DNA from 2 places in the Clostridium aromativorans genome. Region 1 is predicted to be linked to the other one. Evidence: riboswitches for the same ligand, from Rfam matches in the RefSeq annotation. Region 1 holds a riboswitch; the other holds the start of a gene.
What was found. A riboswitch is a leader RNA that binds a small molecule or an ion and turns the genes downstream of it on or off. The one in region 1 is predicted to bind S-adenosylmethionine.
Positions count from the first base shown of each region.

Region 2: it holds a riboswitch for S-adenosylmethionine, as region 1 does, so the genes downstream of both, LN736_RS05305 (pyridoxal phosphate-dependent aminotransferase) here and metK (methionine adenosyltransferase) in region 1, are expected to answer to the same signal.

Region 1 covers NZ_JAJJPB010000001.1:425,439-429,511, forward strand. Annotated here, with positions in the region: gene recD2 (SF1B family DNA helicase RecD2) at 1-413, opposite strand, end outside; gene metK (methionine adenosyltransferase) at 523-1,698, opposite strand; SAM riboswitch class I at 1,769-1,873, opposite strand; tRNA gene LN736_RS02030 (tRNA-Tyr) at 1,945-2,029, opposite strand; tRNA gene LN736_RS02035 (tRNA-Thr) at 2,035-2,110, opposite strand; tRNA gene LN736_RS02040 (tRNA-Val) at 2,132-2,207, opposite strand; tRNA gene LN736_RS02045 (tRNA-Tyr) at 2,215-2,299, opposite strand; tRNA gene LN736_RS02050 (tRNA-Thr) at 2,305-2,380, opposite strand; gene yyaC (spore protease YyaC) at 2,656-3,195, shown strand; gene mreB (rod shape-determining protein) at 3,219-4,073, opposite strand, start outside.
Region 2 covers NZ_JAJJPB010000004.1:42,686-46,758, forward strand. Annotated here, with positions in the region: gene LN736_RS05295 (DUF1648 domain-containing protein) at 1-38, opposite strand, end outside; gene LN736_RS05300 (GntR family transcriptional regulator) at 55-441, opposite strand; gene LN736_RS05305 (pyridoxal phosphate-dependent aminotransferase) at 657-1,829, opposite strand; SAM riboswitch class I at 1,928-2,031, opposite strand; gene LN736_RS05310 (DegV family protein) at 2,084-2,953, opposite strand; gene LN736_RS05315 (AEC family transporter) at 3,019-3,975, opposite strand.

The sequences.
Region 1 (4,073 bases):
CTGGAATAAGACTCTGCTATTAGAGCTATTTTTTTCTCTCCTATACCTTCTATTTCCCTTAGTCTATCTATGTTATCATCTAATACATGAAGAGTATCTTCTCCAAATTTCTTGACTATTTTTCTTGCAGTGACAGGTCCTATGCCCGATATTATTCCTGAAGCTAAATATCTTTCTATACCAGTAATAGTATTAGGCACTATTTCTTCAGAAACTTTAACTTTAAACTGACGCCCGAACTGAGGATGCAGTACCCATTCCCCCATGACCTTTAAATTCTTTCCCTCAGTTATATAGGGTATACAGCCTACTATAGTTACTATGTTCTCTCCTTCTTTCATTTTAGCAACTACATATCCATTGTCCTTATTTTGAAATATTACATCTTCTATAGTTCCCTGTAAATCCTGCATAGAATCTCTCCCATTTCAATATAACATATCATTTGAGTATAATTATAACACATCAATCCAATTTTAAAAAAGCTCTGTATAATTTATCATATACAAAGCTTTTGAATTTCTAAATATATTTTTTTATATCTTCGACTTTATCTAATCTCTCCCAGGGCAAATCTATATCTGTTCTTCCAAAATGTCCATAGGCTGCAACCTGTTTATATATAGGTCTTCTTAAATCCAAATCTCTTATTATAGCAGCAGGTCTCAGATCAAATACCTTTTCCACTATGTCAACTATTTTCTCCTCTGGCATTTTTCCTGTACCAAAAGTATCTATATTTATGGACACAGGCTTTGCTACTCCTATGGCATAAGCAAGTTGTATTTCCAATTTATCTGCCACACCTGCAGCTATCAAATTCTTCGCCACCCATCTTGCAGCATAGGCAGCTGATCTATCCACTTTAGTCGGATCTTTTCCCGAAAATGCTCCGCCGCCATGTCTTCCATATCCACCATAGGTATCCACTATTATCTTTCTTCCTGTAAGTCCTGAATCCCCTTGGGGTCCACCAACTACAAATCTTCCTGTAGGGTTTATAAGATATTTAGTATTTTCATCTAAGAAATCGGATGGTACAATTGGCTTTATGACATTCTCAATTATATCTCTTTCAATCTGTTCTTTAGTTTCCAATTCATCATGTTGGGCAGATACAACTATAGTGTCAACTCTAATGGGTTTATCGCCCTCATATTCTATAGTAACCTGAGTTTTACCATCCGGTCTTAAATAGTTCAAGATACCATCTTTTCTGACCTGAGAAAGCCTTTTTGCCAGTTTATGAGCTAGGCTTATTGGCATAGGCATGTATTCAGGAGTTTCATTAGTGGCAAATCCAAACATCATACCTTGATCTCCGGCTCCTATAGCATCTATTTCTTCCATTTGTCCTTTTTTTGCTTCTAAAGACTTATTAACACCAATTGCTATATCTGATGATTGTTCATCTATTGAAGTTATCACAGAACAAGTATCGCAATCAAATCCATATTTAGCCCTGGTATATCCTATTTCCTTTACAGTTTTTCTAACTATTTTGGGAATATCCACATAACACTTAGTCGATATTTCTCCCATAACCAATATCATGCCTGTAGTGGTAGCAGTTTCACAAGCTACTCTTCCATAAGGATCTTGTTCCAATATAGCATCCAGAATAGCATCTGAAATCTGATCACACATTTTATCCGGGTGTCCTTCTGTAACTGATTCAGACGTAAATAATTTTCTCACTTTCAATACCTCCACACTATATAAAAATAAAAACCTCTTCAAGTAAGAAGAGGTTAAATAATTAACTGCTCTCTTATCTTGCAAAGTCAACTTGCAGGAATTGGCACCTTGGCAAAATTTCTACTGGTTGCCGGGTTTCATCGGGCCATTTTCCCTCCACCTCTCTGGATAAGAGCTTTTATTATGAGCTTACAATATTTACAAAAAATCCTTATAAAATAAAAAACACTCCAATAGTGCTTTTTATGGTGGAGGAAGATGGATTCGAACCATCGAAGTCACTGACAACAGATTTACAGTCTGCCCCCTTTGGCCACTCGGGAATTCCTCCACATTTGGTGCTGGCAGTAGGCTTCGAACCCACGACCTACTGATTACAAGTCAGTTGCTCTACCTGCTGAGCTATGCCAGCTTATTTTGTTATATAAAATAATGGTGGGCACAACAGGGCTCGAACCTGTGACCCTCTGCTTGTAAGGCAGATGCTCTCCCAGCTGAGCTATGCGCCCACAGTATTGGTGGAGGAAGATGGATTCGAACCATCGAAGTCACTGACAACAGATTTACAGTCTGCCCCCTTTGGCCACTCGGGAATTCCTCCACATTTGGTGCTGGCAGTAGGCTTCGAACCCACAACCTACTGATTACAAGTCAGTTGCTCTACCTGCTGAGCTATGCCAGCTTATTTATATAAAACCACATTTTAGATAAAATATAAAGGCATTTAACGTTTAACGTAGTTTAGTATACATTTTTACAAGATTATTTTCAAATTTCATATTTGAGTAAAATTTAATATTAAACGTTTATTTCTCTGCCTACCTCGTTATTTCTTTTAAAATCATATACCTCTATTTTAGTCCTAATAATTTACATGATTTCATCATATAAATTATATATAGTGTTTGCTGTGAACATTATCCATAAGCATTGTATACATAAAAGAAGGTGAATATATTGAGTAAAATAAAATCCAATTATAAAAACCCACTGGCATATTACGATTTAGCCCATTTTTTAAAAGATCACATCAACAAAGACACCGTTATAGTGTGCATTGGTACAGATAAATATATAGGAGATTGCCTTGGTCCTCTAGTAGGTACCCTATTAAAATGCAAGCATTTTCCTCTACCCGTTTATGGTACAATACCAGAGCCAATACACGCTTTAAACATTGAAAGTAAGTTAAACGAAATAAAATTGCTTCACCCCAATAATAATATTATAGGAATTGATGCTTGTCTAGGTGATCATGAAGCCATAGGTGAAATACAGGCAAGAGATTTCCCTGTACACCCTGGCAAAGGAGTAGGAAAATCTCTTCCAAACGTAGGAGATTCATCAATAATAGGGATAGTAGACTCAAACAGCAGTGAAGATGTATTCAGCAATACCAGCAACATACGCTTAAACCTAATTTTAAATATGGCTGAAGTAATACTCTATTCATTGATTCACTCATACTACCTCTACTACAATAAGATATTATTATAATATATATGATTTTACTCTTTTATTTAATCTATTAAAGTTATGTCATCGCCTGTAAAAATAACTTCCATTTTATCCAAATATTCAAGAACTTTACCTGTACCTAAAGCTACACAGGATATTGGATCTTCGGCTACATAAACGGGCACACAGGTAACTTCCTGTATTAAATCACTTAAGCCATTTAGCAAAGCTCCTCCTCCAGTCATAACTATGCCCTTTTCCGCTATATCTGCAGATAGTTCTGGAGGAGTTTTTTCCAATACCGCCTTGGTTGTATCTGCTATAGCATTTACAGTTTCCTTCAAAGCTATTCTCATCTCTTTAGAAGATATTTCCATGTTCTTAGGAAGTCCAGTGATTAAATCTCTTCCCCTTATTTCCATGCTATTTTCTTCATCCTTGTGAAATGCAGAACCTATTTTTATCTTTAAGTTTTCTGAAGTTCTCTCACCAATCATCAATTTATGTTCTTTTCTAATATATTTCATTATAGCTTCATCAAATTTGTCTCCTGCTACTTTAATTGAAGCCCTTACCACTATTCCTCCCAGTGAAATTATAGCCACATCGGTGGTTCCTCCTCCTATATCAATTACCATACTTCCACTCGCTTTAGTTATATCGATTCCAGCACCTATAGCTGCAGCCAATGGTTCTTCAATTAAAAATACTTTTTTTGCACCTGCATTTTTAGCTGCATCGATTACAGCTCTTTTTTCAACTTCAGTAGCCTCGCAGGGAATGCAAACAACTATCCTTGGCGCTGACATTCTCTTCTTCCCACAAGCTTTTCCTATAAAATACTTCAGCATTTTTTCCGTTACATCGTAATCGGATATAACTCCATCTTTTAACGGACGAATTGCAACAATATTACC
Region 2 (4,073 bases), on a different contig from region 1:
AAGCACAAATATATACATAAAAATAAATTTTCCTTCATTAACATTCACCTGCCTTTATTTATTTTGCAAATCGTATTTTTGATATATACCGGAACATAATTTCAATATATCTTCCAATTTATCATCCCTCAAATAGGCTTCTGCCAGCAGATAGGTCAATTCCCTCACCAGCTTTTCATTAAATTCCTCACTATTTTTAGGATAGTTTTGATTTATAACAGCTCCTGTTCTTCTGTCTATATTCAAGTATCCATCAGATTTCAATATATTATAAGCTTTATTCACGGTGTGCAAATTTATCCCTATATCCTCCGCCATCTGTCTCACAGAAGGCAGGCTTTCCCCCGGCTTCAGATCTCCAGCTGCTATTCCCTCTATAATACTCCTTTTAAGCTGTTCATAGATGGGCATTTCAGATTCAAAATCAATTTTAATTATCATAACTACCCTCCTATTCTATTTGTTATATATAATATATAACAAATAGAATAAAATTGCAACATTTATTCAATTGACAATTGACAATGAACAATTGACAGTGCACAGTGCACAATTCACAGTCGACAAAAAAACAGAGTTCAAAGCATAAATATCAGATGATGAGGTTTGATATTTAAGCCTTGAACTCTGTTTATTACTCACGGGGATAACCTGGACTACTCTTTATAAAATCTGGCTTTTTCCCTCAGGGTTTTCAGCTTTTCAATGGACTTTAAAAGTGTGTCATCCTTCTTTGCAAAATGAAGCCTTATCAGATAATTCACATCTTCTTTAAAGAAGCTTGACCCAGGAACCGCCCCTATTCCAACTTCTTTTGCCAGCCACTCACAAAATTTCAAATCATTTTTTACATTAAATTCCGAAACATCTATGAGCACATAATAAGCTCCCTGGGGCTTCACATATTTAAGTCCTGCCTCGCTCAATCCCTGGAGAAACAAATCTCTCTTTTTCGTATATAAATTCTTCAGCCAGTCATAGTACTCCATAGGCAGTTTAAGCCCGGCCACAACTGCTTCCTGAAGCGGTGCCGCCGCCCCCACCGTAAGAAAATCATGTACTTTTCGCACATTTTCTATTACCCTCTCGTCACCTATAACATAGCCTATTCTCCACCCGGTTATGGAATAAGTCTTGGAAAAGGAGCTGCAGCTCAAGGTTCTGTCAAACATTCCCGGAAGTGAAGCAAAATAGACATGTTTATGGGGATCCATTACAATATGCTCGTACACTTCATCCGTTATTACGAAAGAATCATATTTTTCTGCTAGACGGGCTATGAATTTCAATTCCTCAAGTGTAAACACCTTTCCTGAAGGATTTGACGGGTTACAGAGTATAAGGGCCTTCGGCCTTTGCTTAAAGGCATTTTCAAGTTCAGTCTTGTTGAAAGAAAAATCAGGCGAATAAAGAGAAACATATATTGGCTCAGCTCCGCTCAATATGGCATCTGCAGCATAATTTTCATAAAAAGGCGAGAATACTATTACCTTATCTCCCGGATCACAGACAGTCATGACAGAAGCCATCATAGCCTCAGTACTGCCGCAGGTAATTACAATCTGGGTATCCGGATCTATGTCAAGTCCCATGAATCTGGACTGTTTTTCTGCAAGAGCTTCTCTCAAATTCTGTGCGCCCCAGGTAATGGCATACTGATGAGGTCCCTTGACTGCTGCTATTTTAAGTGCTTCCTCTATCTCCTTAGGAGGATCAAAATCAGGAAAACCCTGAGACAAATTAATTGCTCCATATTTGTTCGATATTCTCGTCATTCTTCTTATAACAGAATCGGTAAAATTAATTAATTTTCTGCTCAATTCAGGCACTACAGCCACATCCTTTCAAATTATCAATACATCAAATAACATCTGAGAATAAAGTAAAAGTCTGGGGATATACCTCAGACTTAAAATCGCAAAATATATTCTCATCTTTCAGCTTCCGCTGCAGGACTTAGCACCAATATACAACGACGTACTGGTTGCCGGGTTTCAAAGGGCCTGTTCCCTCCACCTCTCTTGATAAGTTCAAGATTTATATTAAATTATGCTATTAATTATAATCATTTAGATATGTCCTGTCAATATACCTGATTTTCCCCATTTCGTTCTACATAGCATACACCGACAGTTCCCGGTCCTGAATACACACCTACTATAGGGCTTATCTGACCTATCATGTATATATTTTCCACGTTGGGAAGTCCAGAAATCCTGTTATAAATATTTTCGGCTTCTTCTCTGGCATTGCCGTGAACTACATATACGTCGCAGGGGCATTTAGCTAAAAAATCATTACCTATGTCTATCATTTTACTTAAAGATCTCTTCCTTCCCCTCACCTTATGACGGGTAAAACATATGCCCTGATCATCGTCAAAGTACACTATTGGCTTTATATCCAAAATCTCACCTATTGTACCCGACAGTCTCCCTATACGCCCTCCTTTTCTGGCATACTCCAGAGTGCCGAATACGAAAAAAAAGTGCATACTCTTCTTTATCCCAGGTATGCAGTTTACAATTTCACTAAAACTTCTGCCCTGATCCAAAAGCCTTCCACACTCTTTTAAAACTATACCCTCTCCCAGGGAAGTGGATTTGGAATCATAAACATACGATGACAGTTTATTATGTTTTTTGCTTACCATTTTCAAAGCATTATATGTACCTGAAAGTCCGCTGGAAATCGTAACAGCTACCACATGAGTATAGTTTTCCCTTTCCAGCCTGTCAAAAACACTTTCCATATCGTCTATTGAAGGTAGAGAAGATTTTGGAATTTCATATTTCATGCTGTCATATACTTCTTTTGGAGTGATCTCAACTTTATCTATATATTCCCTATCCTTATATATAATCCTAAAAGGCAATATTTCTATGCTGTACTTTTTTATGGTTTCATCATCTATGTCACAAGCAGAATCTGTCAAAAGTGCAATTTTTTCCATAAGGTTTCTCCTCCTACTCATACTTACCATAAATTATATCATACCGAGGGAAAATTATTCAAATTCTACAAAAGAGACAGACTTTTAAGCAGATATATGCCTATAAATATAGTAAACATTGAGAAAAAAGTGGTCAAGATCACAACATCTCCCGTGAGCTTGTAATCAGAATTCATTTCCTCAGCCATTACATAACAGGAAATAGCAGAAGGTGAAGAAAACAATATAAATATGGCACCTAGATCATATTTTCTAAATCCCATTAAAAACGCCAATGTGACAACTATACAGGGAACTACTATGAGCCTCCCCACAGAAGCTGTTATGGAGTATTTCAAATTTTCCTTTACACTCTTAAATTCCAGCTGGGCACCTAGTGTTATAAGGGCCAGAGGAGTACCAAGGGAAGCAACATCGGAAACAGCCCTTTCCATAAACAAAGGCAGTTTTATGGAAAACAGCTGAAAGACTATGCCCAGAAACGATGCTATGATAAGCGGGTTTTTCACTATTCCCACAAGAGTATACTTTATTTTACTTCCTATACCGCTTTTGTCACCTCTTTCGTCAAAAGCCGCAAGTACCAGCACCGCAAAAAAATTATAGGTGGGAATGACTATGGGCAGCAAAAGAGAAATAGGTCCCATATGGGATTTTCCAAGCATGTACATTCCCATGGGAACTCCAAGGAGCACAAAATTGCTCCTATATATAGTATGTATCACAGCAGAAGCCCTTTTCCTGTCCTTAATAAACAACGGTACAATAAGCCAAAGTACCAATACTGAACCGAATATACATAAAAATACAAATATCATGAGTTTAGTGTTGGCTATATCGCTCAATTTGGAGACATATATATTTTCAAAAAGCAGTGTAGACAATCCAACTCTAAAATTAAATTTGACAGCAGTATTTATAAACCTGTCATCTATAAGTCCTACTTCCTTTATGAAATATCCCAGTGCAATTACAATAAATATAGGCATTATCACGTTAAAACTAAATATTAAATTATCCAATTGTCCAACCCCCAAGTCTGTTAAGAAAGCTAGTCCTATCAATCTGAATCAACAACCATCTGGTTATTTTTAAGATTATTTTAAGCTTTATCCTAGAA